DNA from 3 places in the Streptomyces sp. NPDC031466 genome. Region 3 is predicted to be linked to each of the others. Evidence: riboswitches for the same ligand, from Rfam matches in the RefSeq annotation. Region 3 holds a riboswitch; each other region holds the start of a gene.

Region 1 (3,261 bases), on a different contig from region 3:
CGCCGGGCCGAGCAGCAGGACGATCGCGGTGGCCGCGACCAGGGCGGCGCCCGGCCAGGGCGGCAGGGAGATCGCGAGGAGGGTGAGGCCGAGCCCGAGTACGGCCTTGTCCACGGGGTGGCGGCGGCGCCAGCGACTGCTGTGCGCCGCCACGTCGATGGGCAGCACTGCCGGTCAGAGCTGCCCGGTCTTGGGCTCGGCGCCCTCGTCATCCGGGAGCTGCTCGGCGTGGGCCTCCTGTGCCTGCCGGCGTTCGGCGCCCTGCCTGCGGCCCTTGCGCAGGCCGAAGTAGTACGCGAGGACGCCGGCGCCGAGGGCCGCCTGGAGGGCGAAGAGCGCGGATTCGATTTCACCAGAGGGGGGCTCGTACAGGGGTGAGAACCACGGTTTGTAGTCCGGCTCGAGTTCGGTGATCGCCGTCTCCGCCTGGGCGTCGGCGCCGGTGAACGGTTCCTTTTTGTGGTCGCCGAGCCCGAGCGCCAGGGGCAGCACCGCGAGCGCCGCCACGACCACGAGCAGCAGGAGGTTGATCTTCGTGTTCCGGCTCATCATGCGCTGGCCTCCCTGTGCGTCTCGTGCGCCTGCTGCTTCGCGGGGGTCTCCTGCGTCGCGGGGGTCTCGTGCGGCGTGGCGGGCCGTTCGGCCTGCGGCAGCACGCCGAGCCGCGCCAGTTCGCCCCTGCTGGACTGCACGAGCAACCGCATGACCAGGACGGTGAGCAGCCCCTCGCTGACGGCGAGGGGGATCTGCGTGACGGCGAAGATCCCGCCGAACTTGCCCAGCGCGCCGAGGAAGCCGCTGCCGGGGTCCGGGAACGCCAGGGCCAGCTGGACACTGGTGACGCAGTACGTGGACAGGTCGGCGACGAAGGCCCCGAAGAACACGGCGGCCATCAGCGGCACGTCGAACCGCCTGAGCAGCCGGTAGACGGCGTAGCCGGCCCACGGCCCGACGATCGCCATGGAGAACACGTTGGCGCCCAGGGTGGTGAGCCCGCCGTGGGCGAGCAGCAGGGCCTGGAACAGCAGTGTGATGGTGCCGAGCACCGCCATGATCGGCGGCCGGAACAGGATCGCGCCCAGTCCGGTGCCCGTCGGGTGCGAGCAACTGCCCGTCACGGACGGGATCTTCAGGGCGGAGAGAACAAAGGTGAAGGCCCCGGCGGCTCCCAGGAGCAGGGTGCTCTCGGGGTGTTCCTTGACCTCACGGGTCAGACAACGGACTCCGTGGACGACGAACGGCGCGGACGCTACGCCCCAGGCGATCGCGTGCGCCGGCGGGAGGAAACCCTCGGCTATGTGCATGGCTCAGCAGACCCTCTCCAGCACCTCGTGGATGGACAACGTGCCTTGGCCGGTCTCCTGGCTGACGGGTCGTACCGACCGGACTCCGCCTTCCCGGGCACATGTGTGCCCAGTGGCTGCCGCGAGGGCTGGAGCCGGACTTCCCGATCACAGTGGCGAGGGCCGCACCGGCATCACACCGGATTTCCCGTTCACCAAGGCGTGGTGACATTAGTGCGCGACGGAGGGGCCTGACAACTTGCCCGGGCGATTCCGATCGTGGTCAGACGAGCCCGACACCCTGCGGGAACGGCCCCACGAGGACTCCCGGTTCGCTCGAGCAACGCCCGTGCGGCGTGTCGGCAACACGAGAGCGACGCGTTCACTCGATCGTGAGTTTCGGCCGGGCCGCACCCTGCGGGTGGTCATCCTGTGAGCGGCGACACGAGACGGTGGCCGGGCGGATGGGCCCCGGCGGAATGTCCTCCTGGGGGAAATGTCATGACGCGGGAAGCGAGCCGCATCGTCGGCTTCGGCGAGCGGGCGGTGCTGCTGGCGGCGGGGCTGGCCGACCTCGGGGTCAGCACGCTGGGCACGGCGGTGGGTACGGTACGAGGGCTGCTGCACCGCTCGGACGCGGCGGACCTGGCGGCGGACGCCGAGCACGATCTGCTGGCGCGCGGGCGCCTCGTGCGGGACCGGTACGCGGCGGTGCCCCCGGCCCACCTGGAGATCCTGGCCCGGCGCGCGCTGGCTCGGCGGGCCGCCGATGGCGTCTGACCTGTGGGAACCCGCACGGTTCAAGGACCGCGTCGACGCGGTGCTGCGTGAGTTCGTCGGCCAGGAGGCCGAGCGCTTCGCGGACGTCGATCCCCTCCTTCATCCGGTGGCCGAGCAGCTGGCGGCGGCCGTCGCGGACGGCAAGCGGCTGCGGGCGGCCTTCTGCTACTGGGGCTGGCGCGGGGTGGGCCAGCCCGACAGTGACGCGCTGGTGCGGGCGGCGGCCTCGATGGAGCTGGTGCACGCCGCCGCGGTCGTGCACGACGACCTCATCGACGACAGCCCGCTGCGGCACGGCCGCCCCACCGCCCATGTGGCCCTGCGGGGCTGTGTGCCCGACCGGCCCCGCGCGTCGGCCGACGGCAGGTCGCTGGCGATGCTGGTGGGCGATCTGCTGATGGGGCTCGCCGGGCAGCTGTTCGCCGCCAGTGGTCTGCCCGCCGCCTATCTGGCCCGGGCCCGCCCCCTGTGGTCGGCGCTGGCCCGGGAGCTGATCGCGGGCGAGTGCCTGGAGATCCTACGCACAGGAGCCGACCCCGACACCGCGGCCTCGCTGAAGGTGATCCGGTACAAGACCGCCAAGTACACCGTCGAGCAGCCCCTGTTGATCGGCGGGGCGCTGGCGGGTGCGGCCGGCCGGCTGCGGGCGGGCTACACCGCGTACGGCCTGCCGCTGGGTGAGGCGTTCCAGTTGCGCGACGACCTGCTCGGCCTGTTCGGCAGCCCCGAGCGCACCGGCAAGGCCAACGCCGACGACGTGCGCGGGCACCGGCCGACGGCCCTGCTGGCCGAGACCTGGCGCCTGGCCGGAGCCGGTCAACGGGATCAACTGCGTGCCCTGCTGGGCCGGCCCGATCCGGGCGCGGCGGATCTGCACGCCGTCCGCGAGGTGATGTGCGCGCTCGGGGCGCCCGACCGTATCGAGGACATGATCTCCGTCCGGGTCGAGGAGGCCCTGGACGCCCTGCACGAAGCGGACCTGCCGACACCCGCCGCCAAGGCCTTGACCGATCTGGCGCATGCGGCGGCGGCCCGCCTGTCCTGACCCCCGCGTGGGACGGCGGCCACCCGGTCCTCGGCCTGCCTCCCTCGGCCGTGGCCATCACCTTGGAAGACGAGGAACCCTGTCATGCTGTACACCGAGGCATCGATGAACGCCTTGCGCGAACCCGGGGACGAACTGGCCGATGCCACCGTC
Region 2 (3,261 bases), on a different contig from region 3:
CGATGACCGCCAGTCCGGCTCCTACGGTGGCACCCAGGACGACTCTGGGGAGTCGCACGTCCAGGACGATGGTGCGGAACGGGGAGGGTTCCGCGCGGCCTGTCAGGATGTCCAGGACTTGGGTCGGGGGGATGTGTACGGAGCCCAGGGCCAGGCCTGCGAGTAGCGCTGCCGCGAGGGCTGCGGTCAGTCCCGTCAGGATCAAGAGGCGGTGCCCCCTGGAGTTCCGTCTGTCGCCCTTCGGGCTCGTCCTCAAACGCCGGACGGGCTGGATTTCGCCTCCCCCGGGCTGGAGTTGACCGCCGTCGGGCCGATTCCGCAGGGTGCTCACAGCTGGTCCGCCAGTTTCCGCACCGCCTCCGGGGCTCGTACTCCTGTCACCACGTCCGACAGGGGAAGCACCGCGAACCGCTTGTGCTTGATCGCGGGGACGTCCGCCAGGACCGGGTCGTCGAGGAGGCGCTTCTTCTTCTGGGCGACGCTCGTGGCGCCGTAGTCGAGGATCAGGACGACCTCGGGCCGGCGCTCGACGACGGTCTCCCAGGACGCGTCGCCGAAGGACTTGCCGAGGTCTGCGAAGACGTTGCGGCCGCCCGCCCGCTCGATGATGTCGTTGCCGATGCCCCGGCCGCCCAGCGTGAACGCGGTCTTGTCGCCGCTGTCGTAGACGAAGACGGAGGCCGGCTCGTGGCCCCGCGACTTCTCCTGGGCGGCGGCCAGTTCGCGGCGCGCGCCGCTCACCCACTTCCGCGCCCGCTCGCGCACCCCGAACGTGGCGCCCACCTCGCGCACCTCGCGGTACACGTCGTCCATGGAGACCGCCCGCTTCGCGCAGGCCTCGACGTTCAGGCGGCTCTCGATGCCGGACTTCGCGAGGGCGGAGCGAGCGCGGCCGTCGCCGGCGAGGAAGGCGCTGGCGTAACCGCCGTAGACGAAGTCGGGGTCGGCGGCGAGGAGCTTCTCGTAGGAGGGGTACTCCCCGGCGAGCACGGGGACGGACCTGTACGCCCGCTCGTACTTCGGCAGGACCTGGTCGTCGAGGTAGGCGGTGCCGACGAGGCGGTCCGCCAGACCCAGTTCCAGCATCACCTCGGTGGCGTGCTGGTTCATGGTGACGGCGCGCTCGGGGGGTGCCGCGTACGTCGTCCGCACGCCGCAGTTGGTGACGGTGTACGGGAATCCGGCGGCCTTGGCGGCGGGCCTGGCGTCACCGGGTGCGGACGAGGAGCACGCGGCGAGCGGGACGAGCAGGGCGGCGGCGGTCAGGGCGCGCAGGGCTCGGGACATGGCTGAACTGCCTCCTCCGGGGGATTTCCGCGTCCCCCGCGTTGCGTGGAGTGCGGGCGGCAGGTCAGTTCCTGACTCCCCCGCCCCGGTGCGGGGTGGGGTCACAGTGGCGGGACCGTGCCGGATTCGCACCGGCTTCCTGGCTCCCGCCGCCCGAGGATGTCGGGCTCAGTATGCCTGGACCACGCGCACCTCTTCCTCGGTGACCTCGCCGTCCACGATGCGGAACGAGCGGAACTGGAAGGGGCCCGCGTCGTCGGTGTCGGCGGTGGAGACCAGGACGTAGTGCGCGCCGGGCTCGTTGGCGTAGGTGATGTCGGTGCGGGAGGGGTAGGCCTCGGTCGCGGTGTGCGAGTGGTAGACGATCACCGGCTCCTCGTCGCGGTCGTCCATCTCGCGGTAGAGCTTGAGCAGGTCGCCCGAGTCGAACTCGTAGAACGTGGGCGAGCGCGCGGCGTTCAGCATCGGGATGAACCGCTCGGGGCGGTCGGTGCCGGCGGGGCCCGCGACCACGCCGCAGGCCTCGTCGGGGTGGTCCTGGCGCGCGTGCGCGACGATCTGGTCGTGGAGGGCCTGGGTCAGGGTCAGCATGGCAGTCAGGATAAGCAGAGGGCCCGCACCGTACCGGAATGCGGTACGGGCGGGCCCGAATGCTGGACAGGTCCCCGAGGGGCGGGTGTCAGTCCTTGGCGGCCGGCTCACCGTCGGAGGCGACGGCGGGGGTCTTGCGCTTGTTGAAGGCGGCGGCCTCCGGGTTGCGCTTCTTGAGGATCAGGTAGGAGCCCGCGAGGATCGCGACCCACACCGGAGCGGCGTACAGCGAGATCCGGTTGTCCTCGTCGATGCCCATCATCACGATGACCATGCCGATGAACAGGAGCGCGAACCAGCTCGTGTACGGGGCTCCGGGCGCCCGGAAGGTGGACTGCGGCAGCTCACCGCGGTCGGCCTTGCGGCGGTAGCGGATCTGGCACGCCAGGATCATGATCCAGGCCCACATGCCGGAGATGGTCGCGAAGGAGACGACGTAGGTGAACGCCTTGCCGGGCCACTGGTAGTTGATCCAGACGCCGACCAGCATGCACGCGGCGGAGGCGGTGGTGCCGATCAGCGGCAGGCCGTTCTTCGTGAGCCTGGTGAAGAACTTCGGGCCCTGGCCGTTGAGCGCCAGGTCGCGCAGCATGCGGCCGGTGGAGTACATGCCGGAGTTGCAGGAGGAGAGCGCGGCGGTGAGGACCACGAAGTTCACGATCGCGGCGCCGATGCCGAGGCCCATCTCCTCGAAGGCCGCGACGAACGGCGAGACGCCGGGCTTGAAGTGCGTCCACGGCACGACCGACAGGATCATGATCAGCGCGCCGACGTAGAAGACGGCGATGCGCCACGGCACGGTGTTGATGGCCTTGGGCAGGACGGTCTTCGGGTCCTTGGACTCGCCCGCGGTGACGCCGACCAGCTCGACGGCGAGGAACGCGAACATCACGATCTGCAGCGTCATCAGCGTGGAGCCGATGCCGTTGGGGAAGAAACCGCCCTGGTTCCACAGGTGGGCCACGGAGGCGGTGTCACCGGCGTCGGAGAAGCCGATGGTGAGGATGCCGACGCAGATCAGGATCATGCCGATGATGGCGGTGACCTTGACCATCGAGAACCAGAACTCCAGCTCGCCGAAGAGCTTCACGGAGATGAGGTTCGCGCCGTACAGGATGACCGTGAAGATCAGCGCGTAGGCCCATTGCGGGACGGAGCCGTGGGTCCAGTACTGCATGTACTGGGCGGCCGCGGTGACTTCCGTGATGCCGGTGACGACCCAGAAGAGCCAGTACGTCCAGCCGGTCACGAAGCCGAAGAACGGGCCCATGAATTCGCGCGCGTACTCCGAGAAGGAGCCCGACACGGGGCGGTACATGAGGAGCTCGCCGAGCGCCCGCATGATGAAGAAGATGACGAGGCCCGCGATGGCGTACGCCAGGA
Region 3 (3,261 bases):
GAGGTGTCGGCGGCGGACGCCTCGTTCGTCGGCCACAGCGCGCTGCCCGCGAGGACGGCGGCGGCCAGCGCGCCCACGGTGGCGATGAGGGCCGGCCTGCTCTTCACCCGTACTGCTGCCATGTCTCTGTGTCCCTGCCGTTCCCTGCGAGCGGAGTGCGCCCCGTTCGGAGCGGCGCGCAACTCTATGGGCCCCCGGGGGCCGATTCCCATGATCGACGTCACCGTGCGGCGGCGGCATGGGGGGAGGCGGAGGCGGGTAGCGGAGAGGGACGCCGGGCCCGGGAGAGCGGCGGGCAAGGGCGGGGGCGGCGGGTGCCGGGAGGGGCCCGCAGCGGACGGCGATCACATCGCCCATACTGGCCGCATGGGCTCCCGTGAGTTCGTCAGAGCCGTCCCCCGGCTCGACGGCATGGTCGTCTCCGCGGTCGGCTACCGCACCGCGGGACAGCGCCCCGCCCTGCACCGGGGCCTGCCCTCGCCCCACCTGACGGTGATCTTCTCGCTGGACGGCACCATCGCCGGCGGCGACACCCCCGACCAGGCGAGCGGCGCGGACGCCGCCCGCACCGACATCGTCGTGGGCGGCCTGCACCAGAGCCCCGTGTACGTCGTCCAGCCCGAGCACGAGGCGGGCATCCAGCTCGCCGTGCACCCGCTGGCGGCCCGCGCCCTCCTCGGCCTGCCCGCCGGAGCGCTGACCGGACAGCCCGTCGTCGCCGGCACCGACGTGTTCGGCGAGCGCGCCGCCGACCTCCGCGAGCGGCTGTGCGAGCTGGACCACTGGGAGGACCGCTTCGCCGCCCTGTCCGCCTACCTGCGGCGGCGCGCGGCCACCGAACGGACCGCCGGGTCCGTACGCCCCGAGGTCGCCGAGGCCTGGGCCTGGCTGGCCCGGCACCGCGGCGCGGGCACGCTGGGCGCCCTGTCCCGGCACGTCGCGCTCAGCGAACGCCGCCTGACCGCGCTCTTCCGCGCCGAGACCGGGCTGAGCCCCAAGCAGGCCGCCCGCCTGATGCGCTTCCAGCACGCGAAGGACGCCGTGGTCCGCGCCGTCGCGGCGGGCGGCCCGCCGAACCTCGCCCGGGTCGCGGCCGACACCGGCTACTGCGACCACTCCCACCTCGTACGCGACTTCCGCCAGTACACGGGGACGAGCCCGACCGGCTGGCTCGCCGAAGAGTGCCGGAACATCCAAGCCGGGGCACACGGCGAGGGCGAAGAGTGAAGGACATGAACACCACACCGAACCCCACACCCAACCCCACACCGCCCCCCGCCCCCGCCGCGCCGGCCCCCACCATCTGGCCGGGCCTCCAGGCCGAGGACGCCCCCGCGCTGATCGACTTCCTCGTCGGCACCGTCGGCTTCCTGCGCACGGCCGTCTACGAGGACGGCGGCCGCGTCGTCCACGCCCAGCTCGACTGGCCCGAGGGCGGCGGCGTCATGCTCGGCTCCCACGACCCCGCCACCGAGGGCACCTGCGGCACACCCGGCACCGCGAGCGCCTACGTCGTCACCGACCGGGTGGAGGACCTGTACCGCCGCCTCACCGAGGCGGGCGTGCGGGTCATCGCCGAGATCGAGGACAAACCGTACGGCGGCCGCGAGTTCGCCGTCGCGGACCCAGAGGGAAACCACTGGTCCTTCGGCTCCTACCGGGGCGAGCCGAGGCCCGGACCGACCCCGTGAGCACGCGTGATAACTTGCGCAAGCCAGTCAAACCCACACCTGGGCCAGGGAATCCGGTGCGAATCCGGAACTGACGCGCAGCGGTGAGGGGGACGGGCGGGGCCACGGCCACTGGGCGTCTCACGACGCCCGGGAAGGCGCCCCGCCCGGTCGATCCCGAGTCCGAAGACCTGCTGGCGCCTTCGCCCGCACACCGGGCGGCGAAGGTCGTGACGCAGACCAGGCTCCGCGTATGAGCCGTGACACCCAAGGGATCGCGTGTCCTCGAAAGCCCGTACACCCGTCCTGCGCTGTGCCGGACTCCTCACGGCCGGCACGCTCGCGCTCAGCGCCTGCGGCGGCGGCTCGGCACCGGAGCCCGCGGGCAAAGGCGCCGACGGCTACCCCGTCACCGTCGCCTCCTGCGGCAAAAACGTGCAGGTCACGGCCCCGCCCCAGCGCGCCGTCTCGCTCGACCAGGGCTCCACGGAGATCCTGCTCTCCCTCGGGCTCGCCGACCGCATGGCCGGCACCGGCACCTGGACCGACCCGGTCGCGAAGAACCTGGAGAAGGACAACGCGAAGGTGGAGCGGCTCGCCGACCGCTACCCCTCCCTGGAGAAGGTCCTTGCCAAGGAACCGGACTTCGTCAGCGCCTCCTTCCTCTACACCGTCGGCAAGGGCGGCGTCGCCGACCGCGCGAAGTTCACCGACCTCGGCGTGCCCGTCTACGTCTCGCCCACCGACTGCGCGGGCAAGGACAACGACGGCGGCGGCGACGGCAAACGCGTGCGGACCCTCACCATGGACACCGTCTACGGCGAGATCCGCGACCTGGCGAAGGTGTTCGGCGTGCGACAGCGCGGCGAGCGGCTGATCGCCGACCTGAAGGGCCGCGTCGCGAAGGCCACGAAGGACATCAAGGCGTCCGACGCGACGATCCTGTACTGGTTCGCCAACTCCGACGCCCCGTACATGGCGGGCTGCTGCGGCGCCCCCGGCATCATCACCCGCGAACTCGGCGCGAAGAACGTCTTCGACGACACCCGCGAGGAGTGGCCCCAGATCAACTGGGAGACCGTCGCCGACCGCGACCCCGACGTCCTCGTCATCGGCGACCTCACCCGCAGGTCGCAGTCCGCCGAGAGCGCCGAGGCGAAGATCAGGTTCCTGGAGACCAACCCGGCGACCAAGAACCTGACCGCCGTAAAGAAGAAGTGGTACGTCCGGCTCAGCGGCCAGGCCATGAACCCCACGATCCGTACCGTCGACGGCATCGAGCAAGTGGCGGCCGGGCTGCGGAAGTTCGGGCTCACCACATGAGCGTGGCCGCACCCGCCCGGCAGGGGCTGCTGTGGCTGGCCGCGTGCGCGGCGCTCGCGCTGTCCGTGGCGGTCGCCGTCACCATCGGCCCCGCCGAGATCTCCGTCCCCGACGTGTGGTCGGTGCTCGCCGCGCACCTCGGCTGGGGCGAGTCGCGCCTCACCCCCCTCAGGGACGGCATCGTCTGGAACCTGCGGATGCCCCGCACCCTGCTCGCCGCCGTCTGCGGCGCGGGTCTCGCGGTGTGCGGGGCGGTCATGCAGTCCCT

Evidence for each region. Region 3 has a riboswitch for cobalamin ahead of ACZ5GP_RS04200 (ABC transporter substrate-binding protein). Riboswitches for the same ligand answer to the same signal wherever they lie in the genome.
Region 1: it holds a riboswitch for cobalamin, as region 3 does, so the genes downstream of both, ACZ5GP_RS09745 (energy-coupling factor ABC transporter permease) here and ACZ5GP_RS04200 (ABC transporter substrate-binding protein) in region 3, are expected to answer to the same signal.
Region 2: it holds a riboswitch for cobalamin, as region 3 does, so the genes downstream of both, ACZ5GP_RS18500 (ABC transporter substrate-binding protein) here and ACZ5GP_RS04200 (ABC transporter substrate-binding protein) in region 3, are expected to answer to the same signal.

What each region holds. Positions count from the first base shown of each region.
Region 1 is NZ_JBVIJT010000004.1:208,551-211,811, forward strand. It holds gene cbiQ (cobalt ECF transporter T component CbiQ) at 1-168, opposite strand, end outside; gene ACZ5GP_RS09740 (energy-coupling factor ABC transporter substrate-binding protein) at 175-549, opposite strand; gene ACZ5GP_RS09745 (energy-coupling factor ABC transporter permease) at 549-1,304, opposite strand; cobalamin riboswitch at 1,335-1,518, opposite strand; gene ACZ5GP_RS09750 (polyprenyl synthetase) at 1,785-2,063, shown strand; gene ACZ5GP_RS09755 (polyprenyl synthetase family protein) at 2,053-3,108, shown strand; gene ACZ5GP_RS09760 (oxygenase MpaB family protein) at 3,193-3,261, shown strand, end outside.
Region 2 is NZ_JBVIJT010000007.1:123,851-127,111, reverse strand. It holds gene ACZ5GP_RS18505 (FecCD family ABC transporter permease) at 1-205, opposite strand, end outside; gene ACZ5GP_RS18500 (ABC transporter substrate-binding protein) at 328-1,287, opposite strand; cobalamin riboswitch at 1,333-1,452, opposite strand; gene ACZ5GP_RS18495 (M67 family metallopeptidase) at 1,456-1,878, opposite strand; gene ACZ5GP_RS18490 (amino acid permease) at 1,967-3,261, opposite strand, start outside.
Region 3 is NZ_JBVIJT010000002.1:305,973-309,233, forward strand. It holds gene ACZ5GP_RS04185 (haloacid dehalogenase-like hydrolase) at 1-122, opposite strand, end outside; gene ACZ5GP_RS04190 (helix-turn-helix domain-containing protein) at 367-1,227, shown strand; gene ACZ5GP_RS04195 (VOC family protein) at 1,233-1,691, shown strand; cobalamin riboswitch at 1,699-1,883, shown strand; gene ACZ5GP_RS04200 (ABC transporter substrate-binding protein) at 1,950-2,993, shown strand; gene ACZ5GP_RS04205 (FecCD family ABC transporter permease) at 2,990-3,261, shown strand, end outside.